DNA from 2 places in the Spirillospora sp. NPDC047418 genome. Region 1 is predicted to be linked to the other one. Evidence: riboswitches for the same ligand, from Rfam matches in the RefSeq annotation. Region 1 holds a riboswitch; the other holds the start of a gene.
The links. A riboswitch is a leader RNA that binds a small molecule or an ion and turns the genes downstream of it on or off. The one in region 1 is predicted to bind glycine.

Region 1 (10,109 bases):
GCGCCACCGAGACCCTCGTCGGCCCCGGCGCCGAGGTCGACGCCGAGTTGCTGGTGACGCTCGCGCGGGCCTGCCGCGACGCTGTCCGGGTCCGGTTCCGGTATGCCGCCCGCGGCGGCGCGGAGCGGGAGCGCACGGTGGAGCCGGTGCGGATGGTCGCCACCGCCCGCCGCTGGTACCTGATGGCCTGGGACGTCGACCGCGGCGACTGGCGCACCTTCCGCCTCGACCGGATGCGCGACGCCGCGCCGACGACCTGGCATTTCCGGCCGAGGGAGCATCCGGACCCGGTCGCCTACGTCCAGCGCTCGGTGACCGAGGCGCCCTACCGCCACCTCGCCCGCGTCCGGCTCCACGCGACGTCCGACCAGGTGCGTGAGCTGATACCGCCCCAGGTGGGACGCGTCGAGGACGACCGCGACGGCTGGTGCCTGCTCACCGTCGGCGGCGACGACCTCGACTGGCTCGCCGTGCACATCGCCCGCCTCGGCTTTCCGGCGCAGATCCTGGAGCCGCCGGAACTGCGCGACGCCACCGCCCGCCTCGCCCGCCGCCTCGCGGACATGTCCGGGAACGGCTGACTGGGCGGGCCGATCAGCATTCGATGACGTTGACGGCGAGGCCGCCGCGCGAGGTCTCCTTGTACTTGTCGAGCATGTCGCGGCCGGTGTCGCGCATGGTCTTGATGGCCTTGTCGAGCGTGACGAAGTGGCGGCCGTCGCCGCGCAGCGAGATGCGGGCGGCGCTGATGGCCTTGATGGCGCCCACGGCGTTGCGCTCGATGCAGGGGACCTGGACCAGGCCGCCCACCGGGTCGCAGGTCAGGCCGAGGTTGTGCTCGATGCCGATCTCGGCGGCGTTCTCCACCTGCTCCGGGGTGCCGCCGAGGATCTCGGTGAGGCCGGCGGCGGCCATGGAGCAGGCGGAGCCGACCTCGCCCTGGCAGCCGACCTCGGCGCCGGAGATGGACGCGTTCTGCTTGAACAGGACGCCGATCGCGCCCGCTGTCAGCAGGAACCGGACGATGCCGTCGTCGTCGCTCGGCAGGAACCGGTCGTAGTAGTGCAGGACGGCCGGAATGATCCCGGCGGCGCCGTTGGTCGGGGCCGTGACGATGCGGCCGCCGGCGGCGTTCTCCTCGTTGACGGCGAGGGCGAAAAGGGTGACCCAGTCCATCGCGGAAAGGGGATCGGAGGCTTTCTCGGTGGAGAGCTGGCGGTGGAGCTGCGGTGCGCGGCGGCGCACCTTCAGGCCGCCGGGAAGGAGGCCCTCGCGGGCGCACCCCCGCGTCACGCAGGCCCGCATCACCTGCCACAGGTTCAGCAGCCCCTCGCGGATCTCCTCGGGAGACCGGCCGAACGCCCTTTCGTTCTCCAGCGTCAGCGCCGAAATGGACAGGCCCGTTTCGCGGCAGCGGTCAAGGAGGTCGGCGGCCGTGTCGAAGGGGTGGGGGAGGACGGTGTCGTCCGGCTTTATCCGGTCGGCGCCGGTGGCGTTCTCGTCCACGATGAAGCCGCCGCCGACCGAGTAGTAGACCTTCGAGCGCAGTTCCTCGCCGGAGTCGCCAAGGGCGGTGAAGCGCATTCCGTTGGGGTGGCCGGGGAGCGATTCCTTGCGCTCGAAATGGAGGTGCTCGTTGACCACGAAAGGGATGTCGTGGTCGCCGAAGAGCCGCAGCATTCCGCGTTCGCGGATCGCCGCCAGGCGCTCGTCCACCCGGTCGACGTCGACCAGTTCGGGCTTGTCGCCCTCCAGGCCGAGGATGACGGCCTTGTCGCTGCCGTGGCCCTTCCCGGTGAGGCCGAGCGAACCGTAGAGGACGACCTGGACGGACGCGGTCTTCTCCAGCAGGCCGTCGCGTTCCAGACCGCGGGCGAAACGGTGTGCCGCCGCCATCGGGCCACCGGTATGGGACGACGAAGGGCCGATCCCGATTTTGAACAGGTCGAAAACGCTGATGGCCATGAGCTACCTCGTTGTAGCTGCGCCCCCTCCCGGAAGGGGGAGGGGGCGCGTAGACGTCACAGGTTCGGATACAGGGGGTGCTTGTCGGCGAGGGCCTTCACCCGGGCGGCCAGGGCGTCGCGGTCGAAGGACGGCTGGAGGGCCAGCGCGATGACGTCGGCGACCTCGGCGAAGTCCGCGGCGGTGAAGCCGCGGGTGGCGAGCGCCGGGGTGCCGATCCGCAGGCCGGAGGTGACCATCGGCGGGCGCGGGTCGTTCGGCACCGCGTTGCGGTTCACCGTGATGCCGACGTCGTGCAGCCGGTCCTCGGCGTCGCGTCCGGTGAGCTCGGAGTCGACCAGGTCGACCAGGACGAGGTGGACGTCCGTCCCGCCGGTGAGGACCTTCACGCCGGCCTTGGCCGAGTCCTCGGCGAGGAGCCGCTCGGCGAGCAGCTTCGCGCCCTCCACGGTCCGCGCCTGCCGGTCGCGGAACTCCTCCGACGCGGCGATCTTCAGCGAGACGGCCTTGGCGGCGATCACATGCTCCAGCGGGCCGCCCTGCATGCCGGGGAACACCGCCGAGTTGATCTTCTTGCCGTACTCCTCGCGGGCGAGGATCAGCCCGCCGCGCGGGCCGCCGAGCGTCTTGTGCGTGGTCGTCGTGACGATGTCGGCGTACGGGACGGGCGACGGGTGCAGCCCCGCCGCGACCAGGCCCGCGAAGTGCGCCATGTCGACCATGAGCAGCGCCCCGACCGAGTCGGCGATCTCCCGGAACGCCGCGAAGTCGAGCTGCCGCGGGTACGCCGACCAGCCCGCCACGATCATCTTCGGACGGTGCTCCGCCGCGAGCGTGGCGACCTCGTCCATGTCGACCAGGCCGTCCTCCGCCCGGACGTGGTAGGGCACCACGTTCAGCGTCTTGCCGGAGTAGTTCAGCCGCATCCCGTGCGTGAGGTGGCCGCCGTGCGCGAGGTCGAGCCCGAGGATCGTGTCGCCGTGCTGCAGCAGCGCGAAGTACACCGCCGTGTTGGCCTGCGCGCCGCTGTGCGGCTGGACGTTGGCGTGCTCGGCGCCGAACAGCGACTTGGCCCGGTCGATGGCGAGCTGCTCGGTGACGTCGACGTACTCGCAGCCGCCGTAGTACCGCTTGCCCGGGTAGCCCTCGGCGTACTTGTTGGTCAGGACGGAGCCCTGCGCCTCCAGCACCGAGACCGGCGCGAAGTTCTCCGACGCGATCATCTCCAGCGTGGACTGCTGGCGGCGCAGCTCCGCGCCGACGGCCTCGGCGACCTCCGGGTCGGCTGCCGCGAGGGAGTCGTAGAGGCTCATGCTTCCTCGATCAGCTTCGCGTAGGCCGCCGAGTCGAGCAGGTCGCCCGGCTCGTCGGAGATCCGCACCTTGAAGAGCCAGCCTTCGCCGTACGGGTCGTCGTTGATGACCTTCGGCTCGTCCACCACGGAGCCGTTGATCGCGGTGATCTCGCCGCTGACCGGGGAGTACAGGTCGCTGACCGACTTGGTGGACTCGACCTCGCCGCACGGCTCGCCCGCCTCGACGGTGTCGCCCTCCGCCGGCTGCAGCTCGAGGTAGACGATCTCTCCGAGGGCGTCGGCGGCGTGCGCGGTGATGCCGACGGTGACGATGCCGTCCTCGCCGCCGAGGCCGGACACCCACTCGTGCTCTTCGCTGTAGCGGAGCTGCTCCGGAACGCTCACGATTCTCTCTCTTTCAGGAACGCGTATAGAACGGCAGGTCGACCACGTCCACCGGCTCGGGCCGGCCGCGGACGTCCACGGCCAGGCCCGTCGGCTCGACGCCGCTGTCGAGGTAGGCCAGGGCGATCGGCTTGCCCAGTGTGGGCGAAGGGGCGCCGCTCGTCACGACCCCGCACGGCGTGCCGCCGGACGTGACGACCTGGTACCCCTTCCGCGGCGCGCGACGCCCGCGCGCGACCAGTCCCACGAGCCTACGGCCAGGCGGGGTCTGCGCCTGCGCCGCCAGGGTGGTCTTGCCCACGAAATCGACCGCCTTGTCCAGCTTCACGACCCGGCCGAGGCCCGCCTCGAACGGCGTCGTCTCGGCGGTCAGCTCGTTGCCGTACAGCGGCATGCCCGCTTCGAGGCGCAGCGAGTCGCGCGCCGCGAGCCCCGCCGGGACGACCCCGTCCACGGCGGCGAACGCCCGCCACACCGCGACGGCGTCGGACGCGTCCACGAACAGCTCGAAACCGTCCTCGCCCGTGTACCCGGTGCGGGCGATCAGCGCGTCGGCGCCCGCGACCCGTCCGGCGAGGATGGCGTAGTACTTGAGGTCGGCGACCGGCGCGTCGGTGAACCCTTCGAGGATCTCCTGGGCGCGCGGCCCCTGCAGGGCGATCAGCCCGTACGCGTCGGTGCGGTCGTCCACGGCGGCCTCGTAGCCGGCGGCCCGCTCGACCAGCGCGTCTCGGACGACGTCGGTGTTCGAGGCGTTCGCCACGACCATCCAGGTCTCGTCGGCGAGCCGGTAGACGATCAGGTCGTCGAGGACGCCGCCGTCGTGCGCGCAGATCATCGTGTAGCGGGCCTTGCCGATCGGCATCGGCGACAGGTTCCCGACCAGCGCGTAGTCGAGTGCGGCGCCCGCGCCCGGCCCGGACAGGAAGATCTCCCCCATGTGCGACAGGTCGAACAGCCCGGCGCCGGTGCGGACGGCCTGGTGCTCGGCGGTCTCGCTCTGGTAGCGCAGCGGCATCAGGTAGCCGGCGAAGTCGACCATGTTCGCGCCGAGGTCGCGGTGGACGTCGTGCAGCGGCGTGGTCTTCGGATCGGCGGACGAGTCGGCGGTCGGGTCGGCGGACATGGGTTCGGCTCCTTCGTCGCGGGCGCGCGTGGTCCATCGTCCCACTCGCGCACCGGGCGTTACGGTGCCTCCCCCTCTGTCATCTGCGCCTGAGAGCTTCGCCCGCCGCGCGGCGGCGGGTTTTCACCTTCGGCGGGGGACCGGGTCCCCGCTTTCCAGAGGTCGCCTTGCCCGTGCGGTCCGTGGGCCTGAGAGGTTCCGGGGAGGATTTGCTCCTTCGGCGTCCCACACCGGCTGCATGGGACTCTCCCGCACGGGATCATCGGCTGGCCGCCAATCTAGCAGCGGCCCCGCCCCGCGACCACCCGCCGATCAGCCCGCCGGCGGCGGCGACGCCGACATCGACTTCACGCACGTCCGCAGGGCCGCCTTGATCTTTTCGAGGTCCTTCTTGTCGGGCGTGGTCGACGGGTTCGGGCTCGGCAGTTCGACACCCTGCCTGGTCATGCAGTTGTTGAACTTCTCGGTGGCCCTCGACACCTCGGGCGCCGGCGTGCCGGCCCGGCCGGGCGACGCGCCGGACGGCGCCGAAGCCGGTGCGGAGGCCGCCGGCGTGGGCGGCGGCGACGCGCCCGCGTCCCCGCCGTCGGAGCCGCCGCATCCGCTCAGCGCCAGTACGAGCACCAGCATGCCTACGTGACCGCGCTTCAAGGTGGACCTCCGGGCAGACGGGGTGAGATCAGCCCATGATGCGCGGGTGGGGCGTCGCCCGGCTATTCAGGCACGTGCCAATGACGCTCGCCCGATTTAGCAGCCCGCATCAAAGGGGGGTCACGTAGGCGCCCGAGATGCCGCCGTCCACGAGGAACTCCGAGGCCGTGATGAAGGACGCGTCGTCCGACGCCAGGAACGCGACGGCGGCGGCGATCTCCGACGCCTCCGCGAACCGTCCCGCCGGGATGTGGACGAGCCGCCGCGCCGCCCGCTCCGGGTCCTTCGCGAACAGTTCCTGGAGCAGCGGCGTGTTGACGGGCCCCGGGCACAGCGCGTTCACCCGGACGCCCTGCCGCGCGAACTGCACGCCCAGCTCCCGCGACATCGCCAGTACCCCGCCCTTGGACGCGGTGTAGGAGATCTGGGACGTCGCCGCGCCCATCACCGCCACGAACGACGCCGTGTTGATGATCGAGCCCTTCCCCTGCTCGACCATGTACGGGATGACGTACTTGCAGCACAGGTACACACTCGTCAGGTTGACGTCCTGGACCCGCTTCCACGCGTCCAGGCCGGTCTCCAGGATCGAGTCGTCGTCCGGTGGCGCGATGCCCGCGTTGTTGAACGCGACGTCGATGCGCCCGTACGTCTCGTGGACGGTCCGGAACAGCGCCTCGACCTCTTCCTCGCTCGTGACGTCCACCTTGGCGAACAGGCCGTCCAGGTCGTCGGCCGCGGTCTTGCCGGCGGTCTCGTCGACGTCCGCGACGACGACCCGGGCGCCCTCCTGCGCGAAGCGGCGCGCGGTGGCGAGGCCGATGCCGCTCGCACCGCCGGTCACGACGGCCACCCGGCCCTCCAGACGCTGCATCGATGTCACCTACTCCTCCGAAGTGGCGATGAAGACGTTCTTGGTCTCGGTGAACGCGCCGAGGGCGTCCGGGCCCAGCTCGCGGCCGAGGCCCGACTGCTTGAACCCGCCGAACGGCGTCCAGTACCGGACGGACGAGTGCGAGTTCACCGACAGGTTCCCGGCCTCGACGGCGCGGGCGGCGCGGAAGGCCCGCCCGACGTCCCGCGTCCAGATCGAGCCGGACAGCCCGTAGGGGGTGTCGTTGGCGAGGCGGAACGCGTCGGCCTCGTCCTCGAACGGGAGGACGGTGACGACGGGGCCGAACACCTCGTCCCGCCACGCGGGCAGTTCCGCGCACGACGGCCCGGCGAGCACGGTCGGCGCGAACCAGAACCCGGGCCCTTCCGGCGCCGGCCCGCGGAACGCCACGGGCGCGTCATCGGGGACGTACGAGGCGACCTTCTCCCGGTGCGCCGCGCTGATCAGCGGCCCGACCTCGGTCTTCGCGTCCCGCGGATCACCCACCACGACGCTCCGCACGGCCGGTTCGAGCAACTCCATGAACCGGTCGTACACCGGGCGCTGGACGAGGATCCGGGACCGCGAGCAGCAGTCCTGCCCGGCGTTGTCGAACACCGCGTAGGGCGCGGTCGCGGCGGCCTTCTCCAGGTCGGCGTCCGCGAACACGATGTTGGCGTTCTTGCCGCCGAGCTCCAGCGTCAGCCGCTTCACGCCCGGCGCGCACGCCGCCATGATCTCGGTGCCGACCCGCGTCGACCCGGTGAAGACGATCTTGCGGACGTCCGGGTGCCCGACCAGCCGCCGTCCCGCCACCGGGCCCGCGCCCGGCAGCACCTGCACCACGCCCTCCGGCAGGCCCGCCGCCAGCGCCAGCTCGCCGACCCGCCGCGCGGTCAGCGGCGTCAGCTCGGCCGGCTTCACGATCACGGTGTTGCCCGCCGCGAGCGCCGGCGCCAGCCCCCACCCCATGATCGGCATGGGGAAGTTCCACGGGACGATGACCCCCACGACGCCGAGCGGCTCCGCGAACGTGACGTTGACCCCGCCCGGCACCGGGATCTGCCGCCCGGCGAGCCGCTCGGGCGCCGCCGCGTAGTACCGCAGGACGTCCCGCAGGTTCCCGGCCTCCCACCGCGCCTGCCCGATCGGATGCCCGGCGTTGAGCACCTCCAGCTCGGCCAGCTCGTCGACATGGGCGTCCACGACCTCGGCGAACGCCCGCAGCAACCGCCCCCGATCCCCAGGCGCCACGTCCCGCCACCCCGCAAAGGCCCGCCGAGCCACCGCAACAGCGGAATCAACCTCCGCAACAGAGGCGAGCGGCACCCGCTCAACGACCTCCTCGGTAGCCGGATCAACCACCTCGAACACCGCCATCACCCCTCCTCCCCTCGTTGATCTGCGGCGTGTTGTTGTTTTGAGGGGGCTCATAACAACAACACGCCGCAGGTCAACGTCAGAGTCGTTCGAAGCCTCGGTACATCTCCCAGTCCGTTATCGCCCTTTCGTATGCCTTCAGCTCTACGGTCGCGTAGTTCTTGTAGTGCTCTACTGCCTCCTTGCCGAAGGCGTCCAGGGCCCGGGAGCTGTGGCTCCAGTCGTCGGCGGCGGCGCGGAGTGTGCCCACGACCGTCGCGGCGTCCGTCGTGTAGGCGTTGCCTACGAACGGCTCCTCCAGCTCCAGTTCGTGGTCGATGCCGTGCAGGCCGGACGCGATCATCGCGGCGACGGCCAGGTACGGGTTGACGTCGCCGCCGGGCACTCGGTTCTCGATGCGCAGCGACGGCCCGTGCCCGACGAGCCGCAGCGCGCACGTCCGGTTGTCGATGCCCCACTTGATCGCCGTCGGCGCGAACGAGCCGGGCTGGTACCGCTTGTAGGAGTTGATGTTGGGCGCGTAGAGCAGGGTGTAGTCGCGCAGGCACGCCTGCTGGCCCGCGATGAAGTGCGCGCCGAGCCGCGACAGCCCGTGCGGCCCGTCCCCGGCGAGGACGGGCGTCCCGTCGGACGAGCGCAGCGACAGGTGGACGTGGCAGGAGTTCCCCTCCCGCTCGTTCGGCTTGGCCATGAAGGTGATCGACATGCCCTCCTGGGCGGCGATCTCCTTGGCGCCGGTCTTGTAGAGGACGTGGTTGTCGCACGTCCGCAGCGCCTCGTCGAAGCGGAACGCGATCTCGTGCTGCCCGAGGTTGCATTCGCCCTTGGCCGACTCCACGTACATGCCCGCGCCCGTCATCCCGTTGCGGATGCGCCGCAGCAGCGGCTCGACGCGGGCGCCGCCGAGCAGGGAGTAGTCCACGTTGTACTGGTTGGCCGGGGTGAGGTTCCGGTACGCCTTGTTCCAGGCGTCCTCGTAGGAGTCCTTGTAGACGATGAACTCCAGTTCCGTCCCGACGTAGGCGCCCCAGCCCCGTTCGGCCAGCCGGGCGAGCTGGCGGCGCAGGATCTGCCGGGGCGAGGGCGCCACGTCGGTGCCGTCCTCGGCGACGATGTCGGCGTGGACGAGGGCCGCACCCTCCTGCCACGGGATCAGCCGGAGCGTGCCGAGGTCGGGACGCATGACGAAGTCGCCGTAGCCGGTGTCCCAGGACGACATGTCGTACCCGTCGACCGTGTTCATGTCGACGTCCACGGCCAGCAGGTAGTCGCAGCCGTCCGAGCCGTGCCCGGCGGCCTCCTCCAGGAAGAAGCGGGACGAGAGCCGCTTGCCCTGGAGGCGCCCCTGCATGTCGGTGATCGCGACGATGACGGTGTCGACCCGGCCGCTCTCCGCCAGCCCGCGCAGCTCGTCGAGGGTGAGCGATGTGGTCACGGTTCTCCTAACCCAGCTGCTCGAGTTCCTTCTCGATGGCGGCGAGCTCCTCGGCGCTGCCCTGCACCTTCGGGCCCTTGAACCACGTGCGCGCCGAGAGCAGCCACCACAGCCCGGCGCCGCCGAGCACGACCAGGATCGCGACGGGGGAGTAGTTGAAGGAGTCCCTGGTGATCGGGTTCGCGGGCGGCAGCATGAACACCACCGAGACGAACAGCACCCACACCACGGCGAGCGTCCCGATCGGCCTGCTCCAGCGGCCGAGGTTCCACGGCCCGGCCTTGAAGTCGTCGCCCTGCCGCAGCCGCAGGAACGTCGGGATCACGTAGGCGATGTAGAGGCCGATGACCGCGACCGAGGTGACGGCGAGGTAGGCGGTGATGTTCCAGATCGCGGGCAGCGCGAGGACGAACGCGCCGCCGGCGGCCAGCCAGATCGCGTTGGTGGGCGTCCGGCTGCGCTTGTTGATCCGGTGCCAGAAGGACGAGAACGGCAGCGCACCGTCCCGCGAGAACGCGTAGATCATCCGGGAGTTGGCCGTCACCGACGACATGCCGCAGAAGAACTGCGCGCCGAACGAGACCAGGATCAGCAGCTTGCCGGTCGTCTCGCCGGTCGCCGCGATGAAGATCTCGGCGGGCCCGCCCTCGAGGGCCTTGCCGTAGTCCTGGATGGCGAACGTGACGCCGAGCAGCAGGATCCAGCCGGCCACGACGGAGATCAGCACCGAGTTCACGATGCCCTTCGGCCCGGACCGCGCCGCGTCGTGCGTCTCCTCCGTCATGTGCGCGGACGCGTCGTATCCCGTCAGTGTGTACTGCGACAGCAGCAGCCCGATCAGCGCCGCGTACATGCCGTACTGCCAGCCGGTCTCGTTGACGAACTCGGTGAACACGTACCCGACCGTCTGGTGGTGGGACGGCTTGAACGCCAGCACCCCGACGACGATCGCGACGCCGAGGACGTGCCACCACACGCT
Region 2 (10,109 bases), on a different contig from region 1:
CGACCCGGGGTGTACGTTGGCTACATGGTTCGGTCAGGAGTCGATCCGCTGCGAATGGTGATCGAGACACCGAGAACCGGCAGGGAGCCGCTGTGAAGCAGATGGAGGTCGTCGGCGTCCGGGTCGAGATGCCCTCCAATCAGCCGATCGTCCTGTTGAAGGAGACGGAGGGCGACCGCTACCTGCCCATCTGGATCGGGGCGGTCGAAGCGACCGCGATCGCCTTCGCGCAGCAGGGCGTGCTGCCCGCCCGGCCGCTCACCCACGACCTGTTCCGCGACGTCCTGGACGCCCTCGGCGTCCAGCTCCGCACCGTGAACATCACCGCCCTGCGCGAGGGCATCTTCTTCGCCGACCTGATCTTCTCCAACGGCGTCGAGGTGAGCGCCCGCCCCTCCGACTCCATCGCCCTGGCACTGCGCACCGGCGCCACGATCTTCGCCAGCGAGGACGTCCTCGAAGAGGCCGGCGTCGCCATCCCCGACGAGCAGGAGGACGAGGTCGAGAAGTTCCGCGAATTCCTCGACACGATCTCCCCAGAGGACTTCGGCCGCGCCGGATAGGCCGCTGCTCGGGAGCAGTATGGTCGCAGCAAGCTGCTTCCCCGCTCTCGCGCGCCCAGTGCTGGCCCAGGGGGGCGACCCCCTGGAACCCCCGACGCGGGGGCTCCGCCCCCCGCACGGCTCGGGCGGGGGCGGTGTGGTCGACCCTCGCGATCGTGTTGACCGAGGGGGCGACTTCCTGGAACCCCCCGGTGCGTGGGCTTCGACCCCGCGTCTTCTCTCGGCTTGGGCTGACGCGCGTGTTCGGGGTGGTTGCGTGTTTGGGGCTTGGGGGTGGGGTGTTTTGAGTTTCGGGTCGGCTACAGGTTCGTGGCTTGGGCGGTGTGGGCTTGGGTGGGGGGTGGTATTGGGGGAGGGGTGTAATAAATGCGCGCATCGTCCTGGACCTGGTGGTTTTTGGCGGCGGCGCATCGGGGTAGGAGTGCGTAGGTGGCGGAGGTGCGCAGTTTGCCCACGTGAAGCCGGTTCATCCGGGCATGCGACGCGCCGACGGTGAACGTTGACCACACCCTGACCGGCACCTACCGTGCTGGTGGAACACCCGTGGTGTAATTCGTCAAACCCCCTTGACGAAGCGCCACGGGATGATAGAAGCCGGAGGTCCGCGTGGCGGTGAGCAGCGGCGAGGGCAAGGCGACCCCCGACAGGCACATGGCGTCCCGCCGTGCCGGAGAGCAGGGTCTGCTCTTCGACACGCAGGTGTCGGTGCCGCCGGAGGATGTCGGCTACCGCGGCCCGACGGCGTGCGCCGCGGCGGGGATCACCTACCGGCAGCTCGACTACTGGGCGCGGACGAAGCTGGTGGAGCCCAGCGTCCGCGCGGCGCAGGGGTCGGGCAGCCAGCGCCTGTACAGTTTCCGCGACATCCTGGTGCTCAAGGTCGTGAAGCGGCTGCTGGACACGGGAGTGTCGCTGCAGCAGATCCGGACGGCCGTGATGCATCTGCGCGACCGCGGCGTGCGGGATCTGGCGCAGATCACGTTGATGAGCGACGGTGTCAGCGTCTACGAGTGCACGTCGGCGGACGAGGTCGTCGATCTGCTGCAGGGCGGGCAGGGCGTGTTCGGCATAGCGCTCGGCCGGGTCTGGCAGGAGGTGGAGGGCAGTCTCGCGGAGCTGCCCGGTGAGCGGGCCGCCGCGGACCCTCCCGAACACCCCCACGATGAACTCGCCGACCGGCGGCGCGCGCGCCGCACCGGCTGACGGTCACAGCGACTCCTTGCGCTGCAGGTAGGCGAACGCCCCCCAGCCGGGCAGCACCGGCAGCCACAGGGTGAAGAGCCGGTAGAGCAGGACCGCCGATGTCGCGGTCTCCGCGGACAGGCCCGAGATCGTCAACGCCAGGGTGAGGGCGCCCTCGACGGCCCCGAGACCGCCCGGCGTCGGCGCGGCGGAACCCACCGCGTTCGCGGTGAGGAAGACCAGGACCACGGTCGTCCACGGCAGCGAACCGCCGAACGAGCGGATCGAGGCGTCCAGGCACAGCACGAAGGCGAGGGTGAGCAGCAGCGTGCCGCCCATGCCGGTGAACAGCTTCCGCGGCGACTGCAGGACGTCCACCAGGCGGGGCACCACGCCGGAGAACATGCTCTTCAGCCGCGCGGCGACGACGCGGCGGACGCGGGGGATCGTCAGGGCGAGGCCGGCCACGAGGCCGAGCACCAGGACCGCGATCACGATCGTGCGGGACGGGGCCAGGTCCTGCGTGGCCCGCGTGCTGGAGCCGGTGAGGAACCCGAACAGGACCAGCAGCAGGATGTGCGTGACCATCCCGACCAGCTGGGACGCGCCGACGCTCGCCACGGCGAGGGCGGGGCGCACCCCCGAGCGCTGCAGGTAGCGGGTGTTGACGGCCACGCCGCCCACGGCGGCGGGGGCGACGAGCTTCACGAACGACGCGGCGACCTGCACCAGGACCGTCCGGCCCAGCGGCAGGCGCTCGGGGACGAAGCCCATCAGCATGAGCGCCGCCGCGACATAGCTCAGCGCGGCCGCGCCGAGGGCCGCGACGACCCAGTGCCAGCTCGCCGTGGCGGCCAGATAGCCGACGTCCAGGCTGGTCACCTGCGGGATGACGATGTAGGCGGCGAACGACAGGGCCACCACGCTGACGATCGTCCGGGGGCGGAACCGCTCCAGCCGGGCCGGCGCCGCCTCCACCTCCGGCTTCAGCCGGACGATCTGCTCGCGGATCCGGGTCAGCAGCTCCCGGTCGCGGCGCAGCGCCTGCCTCGTCGCCCGGGACAGCGCGACCCGCTGCAGCAGCGGCACCGCGCCGCCCAGGGCCTCCTCGCCCAGCACCGCCGCGGCGGTCCGCACCGCCCGCTCCGGGCCGGTCCGCAGCGCCAGCGTGGTGAGCAGCTGCGCCAGGTCGAGCCGCAGCGCGAGATCGCCCGCCGCCGTCTCCCCGGCGCGCAGGTCGGTGACGTAGGCGAGGCCGTCCGCGCCGATCAGCAGCGCGCCGCCCTCCAGCCGCCGGTGCGCGAGCCGGCCCGCCTGCAGCGACCGGAACTGCCGCCACACGTCGGTCAGCAGATCGTCGGTGATCTCCTCGGCCGGGACGTCGCCGAGCCGCCGCCCCGGCACGTGCTCGTAGGCCAGCAGCGCCGCCTCCGTGCCGACCTCGCAGGTGCCGGTGAGCCGCGGGGTGCGGACGCCCGCCGCGTCCACCGCGTACGCCATCAGCGACTCCTGCTCCAGCGACCGGCGCAGCGACCGCAGCGTCCGCCCGGTCGTGGCGCCGCGCAGCCGCAGCATCCGCCAGATCCGGTACAGCAGCCCGGCGGTCTGCTGGTCGCGGTCCAGGACGCGGACCTCGAGGTCCCAGTCGCCGTGGACGCCGCGGCCGGCGGGCGGGCGGGCACCGTACCCGGCGCCGGTGCCCGGGGCCAGGACGACGCCGTAGCGGCGGCCGTCCTCGGTGTCGTCGGACGGCTCGTCCAGCCGCGCGCCCCGCTTGGGCCGCAGCCCGAGCCGCTCCAGCGACGCGACGACCGCCGCCCCCGGCGGCCGCGGGTTCGGGGTGCCGACGGCGTACAGGGTGCCGTGGCCGATGGCGCGGCCGAGCAGGTAGGTGGCCGCGAGCGCGGCGACGGAGGCGTAGGAGGCGGTGAGCCCGGTCAGCGCCGCCAGCCCGATCATGGTCCAGGTCGCGGCCTGCCAGCGGGTGCGGCCGGCCATCCCGACCGCGCTGACGAACGCGATCACCGGCGCGATGTCGGTGTGCACGGGCGCGGTCTCGGTGCCGCCCCAGATCAGCGAGTCGAGCACGCCGCCGGGCGCCGCCCGCACCACCAGGTCGTCCAGCCCCACCGTGAGGCCGAACGCGATCACGGCGGCCAGCAGCGCGATCGCGACCCGCGTCCCGTCCTTGTGGAACAGCCGCTCGACCGCGAACGCGATCGGCGCGGCCAGCACCCCGAAGCTGGACACCAGCGTCGCCAGCGTCAGCAGCAGCCGCGGCGCGTGCGCGGTGCCCTGCGCGATGTCGGTCTGCAGGCCGTGCGTGGTCTGCTGCGCGATCGACACCAGCAGCATCACCGCGGCCAGCCCCACCACCGAGCCGGCGAACCTGATCGCGTCGCCCGGCCGCCGGATCCGGTCCGGCTGGGCGGGCTCGTCGACGGGCACGCCGGCGGTCGCGCCGTGCCGCGGGCGCACCGTGCCGTCGCGGGTCTGTGTCACGCCGTACCGCCGCCCCGACCGTCCGTCATCGTGATCAGCGTCCCAGAACCGGCGGCGCGCCGTCGAGTGCCGGGCCGGCGTCCGGCCGGTCGCGCGTGCACCCCGCAGCCCCATCTCCGCCCCCGTGGCCCGAGGTCCGTCTTGTCCCAGGTGAGTGAGCACATCGTACCGGCCGGTACGACCCGGGGGCGGCGCGGCCGGCCCCGTGTCCGGGCGGCGGGAGGGGCTCCGGCCGGGCCGGGGCGGGACGACGGCCGGGATCGGTCTTTGGGTAGGGTTTCGCTAGGACATGCCGTCGACCCTGTGCGGGAGAGACCCCACGCGGCCAGCGTGGGGCGCCGAAGGGGCAACCTCCCCGGAACCTCTCAGGCAAAAGGACCGCTCGGGCGAGGCACCTCTGGAAAGCAGGCGTCGATCCCCGCTGCCGGGGAAGGCGGCTCACCGAAGGGGAAACCCCGCCGCGCGGGTGAAGCTCTCAGGTGCCGATGACAGAGGGGGAGACCTGCCGCCGGCCCGCGCCGGCGGCCGACCTGAGCGACCGCAGCAGCCAGGAGGCCCTCCATGACCGCCCAGTTCTTCGCCCCCGTGGCCGCGCCGCAGCATCCGCGTTCGGCGTTCGCCGACCGGCACATCGGCCCCGGCCCGGACGAGCAGGCCCGGATGCTGGCCGCCATCGGCTACTCCGGCGCCGAGGCGCTGATCGACGCCGCCGTCCCCGCCGCGATCCGCACCGCCGCCCCCCTGGCCCTGCCGTACGCGCTGAGCGAGCCCGCCGCGCTGGACCGGCTCCGCGAGCTGGCGTCCCGCAACACCGTGCTGACGTCCATGATCGGGCTCGGCTACCACGGGACGACCACCCCCGGCGTGATCAAGCGGAACGTCCTGGAGAACCCCGGCTGGTACACCGCCTACACCCCCTACCAGCCGGAGATCTCCCAGGGCCGGCTCGAGGCGCTGCTGAACTTCCAGACGGCGGTCGCCGACCTGACCGGGCTGCCCGTCGCGAACGCGTCCATGCTGGACGAGGCGACCGCCGCCGCCGAGGCGATGGCCCTCGCGCACCGGGTGTCCGGGCGCCGGGAGCCGGGGACGTTCCTCGTCGACGCCGACACGCTGCCGCAGACGATCGAGGTCGTCCGGACCCGCGCGGTCCCGCTCGGCATCGAGGTGGTGACCGCCGACCTGTCCGGCGGGCTGCCCGACGGCGACTTCTTCGGCGTGCTGCTGCAGTACCCGGGCGCGTCCGGGGCCGTCCGCGACCTGGCGCCGGTCATCGCACGGGCGCACGAGCGCGGCGCCCGGGCGGTCGTGGCCGCGGACCTGCTCGCGCTGACGCTGCTGCGCCCGCCGGGGGAGTCCGGCGCCGACATCGCCGTGGGGTCCGCGCAGCGGTTCGGCGTCCCCTACGGGTTCGGCGGCCCGCACGCCGGCTACATGGCGGTCGGCGAGGGCATCCAGCGGCAGCTTCCCGGGCGGCTCGTCGGCGTGTCCGTCGACGCGGACGGCGCGACCGCCTACCGGCTGGCGCTGCAGACCCGCGAGCAGCACATCCGCCGCGAGAAGGCCACCAGCAACATCTGCACCGCCCAGGTGCTCCTCGCCGTGATGGCGGGCATGTACGCGGTCTACCACGGCCCCGAGGGGCTGGCCGCGATCGCGCAGCGCACGCACCGCCGCGCCGCCGAGATCGCCGCCGGGCTGCGCGCCGGCGGCGTGGAGGTCGTGCACGGCGCGTTCTTCGACACCGTGCTCGCCCGCGTGCCCGGCCGGGCCGCCGAGGTCGTCGCCGCCGCCCGCCAACGCGGGATCAACCTGCGCCCGGACGGCCCCGACCGGGTCGGGATCGCCTGCGACGAGACCACCCTGCCCGAGCACGTCACCGCCGTCCTGGCGGCGTTCGGCGCCGCCCCCGCCGGCGACGCCGCGGAGGCCATCCCGGACGCGCTGCGCCGCGAGAGCCCCTACCTGACCCACCCGGTCTTCCACGCGCACCGGTCCGAGACCGCGATGCTGCGCTACCTGCGCCGCCTCCAGGACCGGGACATCGCGCTCGACCGCTCCATGATCCCGCTCGGCTCCTGCACGATGAAGCTGAACGCCACCGCCGAGATGGAGCCGATCACCTGGCCGGAGTTCGCGGACATCCACCCGTTCGCGCCGATCGACCAGGCCGCCGGCTACGTCGAGCTGATCGGGGAGCTGGAGGGCGCGCTCGCCGAGATCACCGGATACGCGAAGGTCTCCGTCCAGCCGAACGCGGGCTCCCAGGGCGAACTGGCCGGGCTGCTGGCCATCCGCGGCTACCACGCGTCCCGCGGCGAGGAGCACCGCGACGTGTGCCTGATCCCCTCCTCGGCGCACGGCACCAACGCCGCCAGCGCCGTCATGGCGGGGATGCGCGTCGTCGTGGTGAAGTGCGACGAGGGCGGCAACGTCGCGCTCGACGACCTGCACGCCAAGATCGACCGGCATCGCGGCCGGCTCGCCGCGATCATGGTGACGTACCCGTCCACGCACGGCGTCTTCGAGGAGACGATCACCGACGTGTGCGCGGCCGTGCACGAGGCCGGCGGCCAGGTGTACGTGGACGGCGCCAACCTCAACGCCCTCGTCGGCCTGGCCCGTCCCGGCGAGTTCGGCTCGGACGTCTCGCACCTCAACCTGCACAAGACGTTCTGCATCCCGCACGGCGGCGGCGGCCCCGGGGTCGGCCCGATCGGCGTCCGCGAGCACCTCGCCCCGTTCCTGCCGAACCACCCGCTGCGCGGGGAGGCCGGCCCGGAGACGGGGGTCGGTCCGATCTCCGCGGCACCGTGGGGGTCGGCGGGCATCCTGCCGATCTCCTGGGCCTACATCGCGATGATGGGCCCGGACGGCCTGCGCGCCGCCACCGAGGGCGCGATCATCGGCGCCAACTACCTCGCCGCCCGGCTCGCCCCGCACTACCCGATCCTCTACACCGGCCGGAACGGCCTCGTCGCGCACGAGTGCATCGCCGACCTCCGCAAGATCACCAAGGAGACGGGGATCACCGCCGAGGACGTCGCCAAGCGCCTCATCGACTACGGATTCCACGCCCCGACGCTCTCCTTCCCCGTCGCCGGAACCCTGATGATCGAGCCGACCGAGTCCGAGGACCTCGCCGAGCTCGACCGCTTCTGCGACGCCATGATCGAGATCCGCCGGGAGATACGCCGGGTCGCCGACGGCGGCTACGACCGCGAGGACAACCCGCTGAAGAACGCCCCGCACACCGCCGCCTGCCTGATCTCCGACGACTGGAAGCACGCCTACACCCGCGACGAGGCCGCCTACCCCGTCCCGTCCCTGCGCGAGGACAAGTACTGGCCCCCGGTCCGCCGCATCGACCAGGCCTACGGCGACCGCAACCTCGTCTGCTCCTGCCCGCCCCCCGAGGCCTTCGAGGACTAGCGGTCCGCGCCGCCGCCCGCCCCCGCCGGGATCCGATTCGTGATCTTGGTGGGGGTTTCGGGGTGTCGTCGCGGGACGCGGCGGGGGCGGGTCGCTAGTCTCGGTGCGGACTTCCAGAAGCCGCAGAGGGCAGAGGCCGATGAGCGAGTTGCCGGACGAGACGTCCGACCCGGCGCAGATGTGCGAGGAGGCCCGCGGCCTCGCCGAGAACGGCGAGGCCGGGCGGGCGGCGCTGCTGTTCGAGAAGGTGCTGGCCATGGGCGAGACGCCCTGCCGGGCGCGGGCGGCGCTCGGCCTCGCCGTCGTCCTCGACGACGCCGGGGAGGTGGCCCGGGCCCGGGAGGCCGACGGGGTCGCGATCGCCACCGGCGACCCCGAGTACGGGCCGCGCGCCGCCTACCACCTGGCGCTCACGCACGAGCGGGCCGGGGAGCCCGAGCGGGCGGCGTCCGCGTGGGGCGCGGTCGTCGACTTCGGCAACGCCGCCTACCTGCCGCCCGCCCGCCTGGCGCTGGCCCGCATCGCCGACGACGCCGGCGACTTCGACGCGGCGCGCGAGCACTGGGAGGCGGCGATCGGGACGGGCGACGCCGAGTACGGGCCGCTGGCCGCGCACGACCTCGCGCAGCGGCTGCTGGAGCGCGGCGACCCGGCCCGGGCCCAGCGGGTGCTGGCCGCCGGGCTGCGGCTGATCGACCGCGAGACCGCGCCGCACGCGTACGCGCGGCTCGCCGTCGCGCTCGGCATCTCCTACCTCGACCAGGCCATCGGCGCGTTCGGCGCGGCGCTGGCGGCCGAGCCGTCCGATCCGGAGGCCGGGCCGCTGGCCACCGAGCTGCTGGCGCGGACGCTGCCGCTGCGCGGGCGCGGCCCCGAGGCGGGCGAGGTGTGGCGGCGCGGGCTGGCCGACCCGGGCATCGCGCCGCAGGTCCGGGCCAGGATCCGCCGCGACTTCGGCGAGGAGGACGGCGAGCCCGCCGACCTGTGGTGGGAGCCGGTCGTCGAGCAGGCCGTGTCGGAGGGGACGCTGCCCGCGCTCGCCGGCGAGGCGTTCGGCGCCCTCGACCACATGTACGCGCTGCTCGCCGTCCGGTACGCCGAGCGCCGCGCGGACGACGCCCACGAGGTGCTCGGCGGTGCGGTGCGGGTGCCGAGCAGCTACCTGTGGGGCCCGCTGCTGCACGAGAGCTTCGCCGAGCGGTTCCGCCTGGCGATGGGCACGCCCGTCCCGGACTGGCCGGACGCCTAGTCGGCGAGGGCGCGCTGCGCGATCACCCCGGTGATGCGGGCCCGGACGAGGTACTCGGCGGGGACGGCGTTGCGCGCCCCGAACTCCTCGGCCCGGCCGGCGCCCATGTAGCGGCCGCCGATCGCGGTCGCCCAGCGGCGCATCTCGTCCAGGTCGCCGACGAGGGTCGCCTCCGCCTGGATCTGCACGAAGGAGTACGGCGGGGCCTGGTCGTCCACGCAGACCGACAGGCGCGGGTCGCGGGCCAGGGCGCGGCCCTTGACCGTGTCGCGGCCGGTGTTGAACAGCAGGTCGCCGCCGTCGAGGACGAACCAGATCGGCGTGACGTGCGGTGAGCCGTCCTTGCGGACGACGGCGGCCTTGCCGGTGCGGGTGCCCGCCATGACGAACGCGCGCCATTCGCTCTCCGTCATCTTCTCCATGCGGCCAGTCTGCCGCAAAGATCACCGGGACGGGCCGCTACGGTGGGGCGCATGGAGGTCGTGACGGCGCACGGGCCCGCCGAGGTGCGGCTGGACGAGGCCGCCGGCCCGGCGTTCCTGCTGGTCCTGACACACGGGTCGAACGGGAGCGTGGACGCGCCCGACCTGCTCGCCGTCCGGGAGACGGCGCTCGGCCTCGGCGGCGCCGTCGCGCGGGTGACGCAGCCGTTCCGGTTCGCGGGCCGCCGGGCGCCCGGCTCGCCGGTCAAGCAGGACGAGGCCTGGCTGGAGATCATCGGCCTGGTCCGGAAGGGGTTCGCGGACGTCCCGCTCGTCCAGGGCGGGCGGAGCAACGGCGCGCGGGTGGCGTGCCGGACCGCGGCGGCGGCCGGGGCGGCCGGCGTGCTGGCGCTGGCGTTCCCACTGCACCCGCCGGGCAGGCCGGACAAGACGCGGGTGGACGAGCTGCGCTCGGCCGGGGTGGACGTCCTCGTCGTCAACGGCGACCGCGACCCCTTCGGTGTTCCGGACGAGGCGGACGCCGCCCACGTGGCGGTGCTGGCGGGGGAGCGGCACGACCTGAACAAGGACCCCGCCGCGGTCGGCCGGGCGGTGGAGCCGTGGCTGCGCGCGTGGGCGGCGGGATGACCGGCGGGGTGACCGGCGCCGGACATGCGAACGGCCCGTCCGCGCGGACGGGCCGGGAGCGGTAGGCCGCTCCGGGCCCGGTGCGGGCCCGGAGGTCAAGGGCGGGGTGAG

Region 2: linked by a shared signal. The riboswitch ahead of gcvP (aminomethyl-transferring glycine dehydrogenase) and the one ahead of gcvT (glycine cleavage system aminomethyltransferase GcvT) in region 1 are both predicted to bind glycine.

Annotation. Positions count from the first base shown of each region.
Region 1 is NZ_JBEYTW010000031.1:51,189-61,297, reverse strand. It holds gene ABZ806_RS20750 (helix-turn-helix transcriptional regulator) at 1-581, shown strand, start outside; gene ABZ806_RS20745 (L-serine ammonia-lyase) at 595-1,965, opposite strand; gene glyA (serine hydroxymethyltransferase) at 2,022-3,278, opposite strand; gene gcvH (glycine cleavage system protein GcvH) at 3,275-3,664, opposite strand; gene gcvT (glycine cleavage system aminomethyltransferase GcvT) at 3,678-4,790, opposite strand; glycine riboswitch at 4,864-4,952, opposite strand; glycine riboswitch at 4,957-5,052, opposite strand; gene ABZ806_RS20725 (hypothetical protein) at 5,103-5,237, opposite strand; gene ABZ806_RS20720 (hypothetical protein) at 5,236-5,430, shown strand; gene ABZ806_RS20715 (3-oxoacyl-ACP reductase) at 5,551-6,315, opposite strand; gene ABZ806_RS20710 (aldehyde dehydrogenase family protein) at 6,325-7,695, opposite strand; gene ABZ806_RS20705 (glutamine synthetase family protein) at 7,775-9,130, opposite strand; gene ABZ806_RS20700 (amino acid permease) at 9,138-10,109, opposite strand, start outside.
Region 2 is NZ_JBEYTW010000028.1:40,930-51,038, forward strand. It holds gene ABZ806_RS19400 (bifunctional nuclease family protein) at 93-563, shown strand; gene ABZ806_RS19405 (MerR family transcriptional regulator) at 1,170-1,766, shown strand; gene ABZ806_RS19410 (lysylphosphatidylglycerol synthase transmembrane domain-containing protein) at 1,770-4,247, opposite strand; glycine riboswitch at 4,544-4,638, shown strand; glycine riboswitch at 4,639-4,749, shown strand; gene gcvP (aminomethyl-transferring glycine dehydrogenase) at 4,809-7,679, shown strand; gene ABZ806_RS19420 (tetratricopeptide repeat protein) at 7,819-8,928, shown strand; gene ABZ806_RS19425 (PPOX class F420-dependent oxidoreductase) at 8,925-9,350, opposite strand; gene ABZ806_RS19430 (alpha/beta hydrolase family protein) at 9,402-9,998, shown strand.